3 regions of the Ensifer meliloti genome follow, and region 3 is predicted to be linked to each of the others. Evidence: riboswitches for the same ligand, from Rfam matches in the RefSeq annotation. Region 3 holds a riboswitch; each other region holds the start of a gene.
The links. A riboswitch is a leader RNA that binds a small molecule or an ion and turns the genes downstream of it on or off. The one in region 3 is predicted to bind thiamine pyrophosphate.
Positions count from the first base shown of each region.

Region 1 (3,269 bases), on a different replicon from region 3:
ACTGGGCCCTGTCGTTGGCGTCGGCGATCGAGCCGGGACGCAGGCCGTCGCCGAGCGAGAAGGAGACGTCATAGGCGCGGCAGATGTCGCAGATATCCTCGAAATGCTCGTAGAGGAAGCTTTCGCGATGGTGATGCAGGCACCATTTTGCCATGATCGACCCGCCGCGCGAGACGATGCCGGTGACGCGATCCACGGTGAGCGGAATATAGTGAAGCCTGACGCCGGCATGGATGGTGAAATAGTCGACGCCCTGTTCCGCCTGCTCGATCAGCGTGTCGCGGAAGACCTCCCAGGAAAGGTCTTCGGCGATGCCGTTTACCTTTTCCAGCGCCTGGTAGAGCGGTACCGTGCCGATCGGTACCGGCGAATTGCGGATGATCCATTCGCGGATGTTGTGAATGTTGCGGCCGGTGGAAAGGTCCATGACCGTATCGGCGCCCCAGCGCGTCGCCCAGACCATCTTCTCCACCTCTTCGGCCATCGAGGAGGTGACGGCGGAATTGCCGATATTCGCGTTGATCTTCACCAGAAAGTTGCGGCCGATGATCATCGGCTCGGCTTCCGGATGGTTGATGTTGGCCGGAATGATCGCCCGGCCGGCGGCCACCTCCTGGCGGACGAATTCCGGCGTCACGAAGTCGGGGACCGATGCACCGAAACTTTCGCCGTCTCGGGCGAGCGCCTCCTTCGCGGCCTTCCGGCCGAGGTTTTCGCGAATGGCGATGAACTCCATCTCCGGCGTGACGATGCCGGCGCGGGCATAGGCGAGCTGGGTCACCGCTTTTCCCGGCTTGGCCCTGAGCGGCCGATTGCGAACCGGGAATTCCGGCGTCAGCCTTTCGCCGGTCGCAAAGCCGTTGTCCTCGGCCTTCACTGCACGGCCGTCGTAGCTTTCGACATCGCCGCGCTTGAGAACCCAGTCGCTGCGAAGGCGTGGCAGGCCCGCGTCGATGCGGATATCGGCGTTTTCGACCGTGTAGGGACCGGAGGAGTCGTAAACGGTGACCGGCGGCTCGCCGGAGGTCGGATGGAGCGCGATCTCGCGCATCGGCACGCGGATGTCGGGATGGATATCGCCCGGCTTGTAGACCTTGCGGGACGCGGGAAGCGGTCCCTGGGTGACCGAGGGCGCCGCGGCGAGAGGTTTGACTAGATTCATCTTGAGGCTCCAAAGTTTTCGCGTTGGAGACCCAGTTCTGAAGCCGGAAGGATGAAAAGACGTTTGGCCGACGGATCGCGGGTACACGGAATCCCGGCTGTCGCACGTCTGCACCGTCCCTACGCCAGTATGAACTGGATCAGGTTCAACGGGTCACTGCGCGCTCTAGCAGTATCTCAGCCCCTTGCCGGGACCCCCCTGGTGAATGGCGCAATTAGGAACGGTTATCGGCGCGGCGTCAAGATGGTTTTTGAATGGCCGCCTCCGGCGCGGTCCGGTCCCGGGCGAGGATGTCGGGCGCGTCAGTTATCTGCTCTGGATTGTCCTCCCGCCATGCTTGCAAATGCAGCTCCTTGCATCTAATCACCCGTCACGAATGGGGCGCGGTGAAGCAGGTAGCGGAAGGACGATTGTCGTGGGGCAAGCTGAGGCAGGGACAAGAAGAAAAAAGAGACGCAAGGCGCTTTGGGCCGCAGTTGCGGTGATAGCAATCACGGCCGCCGGCATGGCCGGCTACAAGACCATCGTAGAAAATCGCGTGAGCAGGATGATCGCCGAGCGCGGTGGCAAGGCGGGCAGCGTCGAAGCGGATTTCCTTGGGCGAATTCATCTGCGCGACGTGGCCTTGCCGCTGAAGGACGGGTCGGACGTTCGTATCGCCGCGGTTGACGGCCGGCCCAGTATCTTTTTCCTCCAGGGCATGCTCGAAGTAAGCGGCCTTGAACTCAAGACTGCTTTCGGCACGGTCTCTGTCCCGCGCGCGGTCGTCGAAGAAGCAGATTTTGATCGCGGCACCTTGGAGCAGATGTTCGGCGGGAAGAGCGAACTCTCGATCTCCAAGCGAGTAGAACTTTTCACGGCAAGGCGTATCTCCGCCCCGGAGATCGTCTTCGCGCAGATCGTTGCCGGGACCGAGCAGAAGCTGATCTACAGGAACGTGGTCTCGGAAGGCATCGCCGATGGGCGTATCGCCCGCTATTCGGCGAGCGGCGGCAGCTTCGAAGTCGGCGTGGACCGTTCGGGGGGAGAGGGCGGCAGGAAGAATAGGGTGGCGGGTTCCATCGGAGCCGTGACGGCGCAGGATATCGATGCCGCCTATCTGGCGCGGCTCTATACCGAAAAAGCCGGCCCGGACGACAACGAGGCAAAGCCTGTCTATGGGCCGATTTCGGTAAAGGACATCGCCTTCTCGGATGGCGAGGCGAGCTTCGGCTATGACGAGGTTCGCAGCAGCGGCTTCAGCATGCGAATGCCGGCCGAGCCGCTGGTCGAGACGCTCGAAAAGCTGAAATCGGTCTCGGCGCCGGATCAATTGCCGCCGGCGGAACGCCAAGCCTATTTCAATCGGGTCTTGTCGATTATCGACATGACGAGGAAGGCCGACATGGAAATGCTCGGCCTTACGATCGACGCGCCGATGAAGGACGGTGACGAAGGCGAGAGGATCAAGGTTTCGATAGACCGCCTCGCCCTTGAGGTCGATGGACGGAAGCTTGACGGCACGCTGAATGGCCTCTCGATGGGAGAGGGCGCGGACTACATCAAGGTCTCCGAAGCGAGCATTTCGGGATTTTCCTGGAATTCGACCTTGGAGGGTCTGCAGAGGATGGTCGCGCTCGACGAGCGGCAGCGCGAGAATTTTCCCTTTACGACACTGTTGCCGGAATTCGGTACGGTCCGGCTGGCGGGTCTGGATGCCGATCTGCCCGATACAGAAACCGAAGGCGCTGAGAGCGACGCACAGGATTCGGTGCCGAGGCGCGTCCGCTTCTCGCTCAAGGATTACGAGTTGGCGCTCACGAAGCCCCGCAACGGCATTCCGACCGACATCCGCATCAGATATCAGGATCTGACCCTGCCGATCCCGGAGCATATGCACGACGAGCCGTTCGCGCAGCTTCGCAACCTCGGTTTCAATGAGGTGGTCCTGTCGTCCAACATCGAAGCCGCCTGGGACGAGCCGAGCCAGACTCTGGTCATCGGGGATATCTCCACACGTGGAAAAGATATCGGCGGCTTTTCCCTCTCCGGCCTGCTGGGGGGCGTGAGCGGCGACTTCTTTTCCGGCGACGAGGCGAAGATGCGGGCAGCGCTGTTCGGCCTCACC
Region 1 covers NZ_CP120364.1:799,612-802,880, reverse strand. Annotated here, with positions in the region: gene thiC (phosphomethylpyrimidine synthase ThiC) at 1-1,162, opposite strand, end outside; TPP riboswitch at 1,261-1,372, opposite strand; gene PZL22_RS03635 (aq_1923 C-terminal domain) at 1,578-3,269, shown strand, end outside.
Region 1: it holds a riboswitch for thiamine pyrophosphate, as region 3 does, so the genes downstream of both, thiC (phosphomethylpyrimidine synthase ThiC) here and thiB (thiamine ABC transporter substrate binding subunit) in region 3, are expected to answer to the same signal.

Region 2 (3,269 bases), on a different replicon from region 3:
TGACCAAGGTCGGCGGCAAGCCGACACTGGCGCTTGCGCGCGAATGGCTCGATCCGGTCGAGGGTTTCCGGATCGGTGCCTGGGAGCGGGATCCCCAGGGCATCTATCTCGGCGGCAACCAGATGGCGATGAGCGCGCGGTCGCTGCTTGCCTTCGGCGAGCTCTATCGCAATCGCGGCCGCACCGCGGACGGACGGCAGGTCGTCCCGGCCGATTGGGTCGATCTTTCCTGGCAGCCGCGCACCGCCTCCCGTTTTACCGGCGACGGCTATGGATATGGCTGGTTCACGCGCCGGATCGGCGACGAGGATGTGTATTACGCTTGGGGCTATGGCGGCCAGATGCTCTACATAGTGCCGTCCCTGAACCTGACGGTGGTCATGACGTCGGATGAAAGCGGCCCCTCGGCACGCAACGGCTATCGCGACGCCCTGCACGGGGTTCTGGCGGAGATCATCTCCACCGCCAAAGCGGATTGAGGCAGGATGGTTCTGCCCTGTGGGTATTAAACAAGAATGTTAGGAAGAAGCGGTAAGGGTGCGTCAACCCTTGATGAATTGACGCGCCCTTACGACTGACTGTTGGCCAGCGGGTTTTGCTATGCCGTTGGCTGCTTCGTCTTCCGGAGATAGGGAAGCACGGTGTCGAAAGAGCCGAAACGCTGCACGGCGTCCTCGTTGGAGACGGCGGCCGTGATGATGACGTCCTCGCCCTGCTGCCAGTTGGCGGGCGTTGCCACCTGATGCTTGGCAGTGAGCTGGATCGAGTCGATGGCGCGCAGTATCTCGTTGAAGTTGCGGCCGGTGGTCATAGGATAGGTGAGGATCAGCTTGATCTTCTTGTCGGGGCCGATGACGTAGACCGAGCGCACCGTGGCATTGTCAGCCGGGGTGCGGCCTTCGGACGTCTCTCCGGCGCCGGCCGGCAGCATGTCGTAAAGCTTTGCCACCTTCAGATCGCGGTCGCCGATCAGCGGGTAGTCGACCTCGAAGCCGGTCGCGACCTTGATGTCGTTCTTCCACTTGGAGTGGCTCTCGACCGGATCGACCGAGATGCCGATGATCTTGACCCCGCGTTTGCGGAACTCCGGCTCGATCCCCGCCATGGCGCCGAGTTCCGTCGTGCAGACGGGGGTGAAGTTCTTCGGATGGGAGAAGAGGACAGCCCAGCCGTCGCCGATCCATTCATGGAAATTGATCGTGCCCTGCGTTGTCTCGGCGGTGAAATCAGGGGCGGTATCGTTGATGCGCAGACTCATGGCGTGTTCCCTCCTGTACGACGAAATTTCGCTAAGAATAACGCAATCTCCGCCGTTTTCGAGGAGGAAACGAGCGATTGACGGCGGCAGAAGGAATGACTGCATCATAGCTTGCCAATCTGCGGGTATATTTTTGCCGGCTGGCCTAAAAGATAGGTCTTACAAGCCTTTGCGCGGGCGCGTTGACATCGGTCTGCTACAGCCGCATAGATAGCGCATTCCGAGGGGAGCACTAGACGGTGCTGAGATGGCGTTGAGCCGGACCCTTGAACCTGATCCGGGTCATGCCGGCGTAGGAACGGAAAGAAGGCCGCCAGCGGCAAGTTCGCCTTTTCATCGCCTTTTCCTGGATCTCCGTGATGTTCCGTCTGGAGATCGATCGATGACGTCCATTGCCGTACCACTCGCAAGCATCATCTGCCCTCGTGCGAAGGAGGACTGCGCATGACGGCGATCGCGCTCAGCATCGCCGGCTCGGACTCGGGCGGCGGCGCCGGCATTCAAGCGGACCTCAAGACGTTTTCAGCGCTCGGCGTTTACGGCGCCAGCGTCATCACTGCGATCACGGCCCAGAACACCAGGGGTGTGACGGCCGTCGAGGATGTTTCCGCTGAAATCGTGTCGGCGCAGATGGACGCCGTCTTCTCCGACCTCGACGTGAAGGCCGTCAAGATCGGCATGGTCTCGCGTCGGGAAACGATCGCCGCCATTGCTGATGGATTGCGCCGGTTCGGGAAACTGGCCGTCGTGGATCCCGTCATGGTGGCTACCTCCGGCGATGCGCTGCTTCGTCCGGATGCCGTTGCCGCGCTCATCGAAGAACTGTTGCCGCTGGCGCTCGTCGTCACGCCCAATCTTGCCGAGGCCGCGCTCATGACCGGGCGCGCAATCGCCGGGGACAAGGCGGAGATGGCGCGCCAGGCGGAAGCGATCATGCGGACGGGCGCACATGCGGTTCTGGTCAAGGGCGGGCACCTGAAGGGCCAGGAGGCCACAGACCTCTTCTTCGACGGCGACACTCTTGTCCGCCTTCCCGCCGGGCGGATCGAGACGCGCAACGACCACGGCACCGGCTGCACGCTTTCGGCAGCCATTGCCGCCGGCCTTGCGAAAGGCGTGCCGCTGATCGAAGCGGCGAGCGCAGCCAAGGCGTATCTGCATGCCGCAATCTCAGCAGCCGACAGCCTGGAGATAGGTCAGGGGCGCGGTCCGGTTCATCACTTCCACCGATGGTGGAAAGATTGACTGCCGGGTGACGGCTCGGGGCGCTGAAGTGCCTCGCTATCGCCACGGTTGTTCAGCAGCATGACCGCTCCATGGCTTCGATTGGCAATCGGTTTTCGCGATATGCACTTTCTTACCCGCCGGCTGGAGGCTTTCAACCGTGACGACCTGCCGGATTGGCGGCGGTCGCCAAGCAGGGCGCGGCGTGCTCTTTCGATCCTGCCGTCGCTGGTCGAATATTCGCTCTTCTACGCGCTGGCACTGATTGCCCTTACGGCGGTCATTGCGTTAATGGCAGCCGCTTGGATCGTCGATCGCCGCAGGGTCTGACGGCGAAAGGCCGCGCACACAAGTGGCGCGGCCGCGGTCGCCTCAAGCGGCGGTGTTTTCCGTGATCGTATTCTCGACGTAATATTTGCCGTAGCGATGGCGATATTTCTCCGCCCCGTCGAAGTCGCTGTATTTGCCGAGCTCGTTCATGTCCGTCTTGTTGAGGATGACGCCCAGCACCTTCGAGTTGATCAACGGTTCCGAGTGGAGCAGATCGCGTACGAGCCGCGAAGGCGTCCTTCCCCATTCGACCACGAAGAGAATGCCGTCGGCCAGCGGCGCGAAGGCCTTGGCGTCGACGACAGGGGCGAGTGCGGCAAGATCGACGACGACATAATCGAAGGCGTTGCGGGCGTTCTCGATAAGGTTCGCCATGGCCGGCGAGGCGAGCAGTTCGTTGCTCTGATGCCGCTGATGCGAAGCGCCGCCGGCCGGAAGGATTGCCAGCTTGGTGCGC
Region 2 covers NZ_CP120364.1:384,362-387,630, reverse strand. Annotated here, with positions in the region: partial or broken gene PZL22_RS01685 (serine hydrolase domain-containing protein) at 1-479, shown strand, start outside; gene PZL22_RS01680 (peroxiredoxin) at 599-1,258, opposite strand; TPP riboswitch at 1,472-1,574, shown strand; gene thiD (bifunctional hydroxymethylpyrimidine kinase/phosphomethylpyrimidine kinase) at 1,703-2,503, shown strand; gene PZL22_RS01670 (hypothetical protein) at 2,564-2,812, shown strand; gene exoP (succinoglycan biosynthesis transport protein ExoP) at 2,855-3,269, opposite strand, start outside.
Region 2: it holds a riboswitch for thiamine pyrophosphate, as region 3 does, so the genes downstream of both, thiD (bifunctional hydroxymethylpyrimidine kinase/phosphomethylpyrimidine kinase) here and thiB (thiamine ABC transporter substrate binding subunit) in region 3, are expected to answer to the same signal.

Region 3 (3,269 bases):
TATGGCGAATAGGATGGCAAGAAGTGTCGAGAGGCTGGCCTGCAGCAGCGTGAAGCGTGTGATGCGCCAGATATAGGCATCGAAAAGCGGACCACCGCCGGCGCTGCCGGCCGACTGTCCAAGCAGTGCCGCGCCGGCGAGGCCGACGAAAAGCAGGATGCCGCCGAGGGCGAAGGCCCCGGCGGCGATTGTCATTCTGCTTTCCTTTGTGCCGGACAATCCGGCCTCAGTTCCGGCTCATGGCGGCCAGCCATTCGTCGATCCAGGCCTTGCGGCTGGCGGCGACCTCCCCGGAGGGAATGAGGAACGTCTTTTGCGGGTCGACGAGCTTGCCGAAGGCTTCCGGCAGCGGTTCCTTGGTCGCCGTCACCGGCATCATCCAGTTGGTCGTCGGGATGATCGACTGGAATTCCGGACCGATCATGAAGGTCAGGAAGTTCCGGGCGAGTTCCGGGTCCTTTGCGTTCTTCGTCAATGCGGCGACTTCGATCTGGATATAGTGGCCTTCGGCGAAGGGGGCCGCCTGGTAGCGCTCGGTGTTCTCCGCGACCATGTGATAGGCAGGCGAGGTGGTGTAGGAGAGAACCATCGGCGCCTCGCCCTTTGTGAAGAGACCATAGGCTTCCGACCAGCCCGGCGTGACCGTCAGCACGCGGTCCTTGAGCTTCGCCCAGGCCTCTCCGGCCTTGTCGCCATAGACCGACTTCACCCAGAGCAGGAGGCCGAGGCCGGGGGTTGAGGTCCGCGGGTCCTCGATGACGATCTTCTGCGACGGATCGCCCTCGACCAGTTCCTTGAGGCTCTTCGGTGGGTCCTTCAGTGCCTCTGTGTCGTAGACAACGGCGAAATGGCCGTAGTCATAGGGTATGAAGGTGTCGTCGGAGAAGCCGCCCGGAACCTTGACGGAAGCGGTATCGGCGCCGTGCGGTGCGAAGAAGCCGGTCGCCTTCGCCTCCGCCACCAGATTGGTGTCGAGGCCGAGTACGATGTCGGCCTTGGAACCCTGACCTTCGAGCTTCAGCCGCGTCAGGAGTTCGACCCCGTCGGCGACCCCTACATAGTCGACCTTGCAGTCACAGGTCTTCTCGAACGCTTCCGCCACCTTGGCGCCCGGCCCCCATTCGGTGATGAAGCTCTCATAGGTATAGACCGTCAGCGTTTTTTCCGCGGCCGCCGCGCTCACGGAAAATGCCGCGATCGAAGCGGCGGCGATCGCAAGCCGGCCAAGGATTTTTCGATGGAGTGAACTGGACATTCTGGCACCTCTCCCTTTGTTGTTGCTGCAATGGGAAAAGCGCGTATCGGTCCGATCGCTTCTAATCCCTCCGCCGGTATGAGCCGGATCAGGTTCCGCGGGTTGGCTCGAAGCCTCTCAGCCATGGTCGCAAAGCCGGCCAGGGCACCCCGTTAGAGCAGCAGAAGATTTAGCTTCCGGCGACGGCTTAGGCAAGCTGAGTTTCAGCAGGGACGTTTGCCGTCCGCGCCGGGCGCGCTATTAAAAGTCAAACAATTGCCGGCGCCGTTTGTTCGCCGAAAGCGGAGACAATTCCATGCCAGACATGCTCGTCCGCCTCTATGCCTTGCCCGAGGGCCGTCCATCGCGTCTCGACCCCGACGTCCGCATCCGGCGGGCGCTTGCGGCCGAGCGGCGGCTCGTCATTCCCTGGATCGAGGAGCGCTTCGGGGCCGGGTGGGCCGGCGAGGCCGAAACCGCCTTCTCCTCGACGCCGGCGCGCATCCACATCGCTCACCATCGGGACCGGATCGTGGGCTTCGCATGCCATGACGTAACCGCGCTCGGCTTCTTCGGTCCGACCGGAGTGGACGCGGCCATGCGCGGCAAGGGCATCGGCGAGGCCCTGCTCGTCGAAAGCCTGCTGTCCATGCGCGCCGCCGGCTATGCCTATGCGATCATCGGCGGCGTCGGCCCCGCCGATTTCTATGCCCGCGCGGTCGGTGCGGTGGAGATCGCCGGATCGACGCCCGGCATCTATGACGGCATGCTTTTCCCCGGGGATCCGGCGTCCGGAACCTGATCCGCGCAGCATGCGTTCGCAAAACAGCAGCCGGAGCCCTTTTCCTTCGCCGCTGCTTTGCGCTATGGGCTTCTGCCATGATCCGATCACCCTTCACCATCCTGCTCGGCGGCGCGCTGACGCCGACAGACCGGCTCGCTCGACAGCTCGAAGGCAGCCGCTTCGTCGCCGCCGACGGCGGCATGCGCCATGCAAGGACGCTCGGGGTCGTTCCCGATCTCTGGGTCGGCGACTTCGATTCCACGGACGAGGCGCTTCTGGCCGAGTTCGCCGGCGTCCCGCGTGAACGCCATCCGGCTGCCAAGAACGCGACCGACGGGGAGATCGCCGTCGAGGCGGCCCTCGAGCGTGGCGCGACCTCGCTCGTCTTCGCGGGCGGACTCGGCGGCGCGCGCAGCGATCACGCTTTCCTGCACCTCCTCGGCACCGTCGCACTTGCCGAGAGCGGCGTTGCGGTGATGATGACCTCCGGCGAGGAGGAGGCCTATCCGCTGCTGCCCGGCTCGCAGGAGATCGAGTTGCCGAAAGGCAGCCTCTTCTCGATCCTCGGCTTTGCGGACCTTGACGGTCTCTCGATCGAGAACGTGCGCTACCCGCTGAAGGATTTTCATCTGCCCTTCGGCTCGTCGCGCACCATTTCGAACATCGCGGATGGCACGGTCCGCTTCACCCTGAAATCCGGCCGGGCCGTCATTCTCGCCCGGCCCTATGATCTTTCCGGAGCCTGATGCCTTGGCACCTCCCATCCTGAAGCTTGACGACATTCTACTGACCTTCGGCGGCACGCCGCTGCTCGCGGGTGCGGGCCTGCAGGTCGAGCCGGGCGATCGCATCTGCCTCGTCGGCCGCAATGGTTCGGGCAAATCGACGCTGATGAAGATCGCCGCCGGGCTTGTAGAACCCCCGTCGGGCGAGATCTTCAGGCATCCATCGGTGACCATACGCTATCTCCACCAGGCGCCCGATTTCGACGGCTTCGATACGGTCCAGGCCTATGCGGAAGCCGGCCTCGGACCAGGCGACGATCCCTACCGGGTCGCCTACCTGCTGCAGCATCTGGGGCTGACCGGGGAGGAAGAGCCGACGCGCCTTTCCGGCGGCGAGGCGCGTCGTGCCGCCCTTGCCCGTGTGCTTGCGCCGGAACCCGACATTCTGCTTCTCGACGAACCGACGAACCATCTCGATCTGCCGACGATCGAGTGGCTGGAAGACGAGCTCGTCCGCAGCCGTTCG
Region 3 covers NZ_CP120365.1:2,187,212-2,190,480, reverse strand. Annotated here, with positions in the region: gene thiP (thiamine/thiamine pyrophosphate ABC transporter permease ThiP) at 1-219, opposite strand, end outside; gene thiB (thiamine ABC transporter substrate binding subunit) at 227-1,255, opposite strand; TPP riboswitch at 1,304-1,417, opposite strand; gene PZL22_RS17605 (GNAT family N-acetyltransferase) at 1,551-2,036, shown strand; gene PZL22_RS17600 (thiamine diphosphokinase) at 2,114-2,764, shown strand; gene PZL22_RS17595 (ABC-F family ATP-binding cassette domain-containing protein) at 2,769-3,269, shown strand, end outside.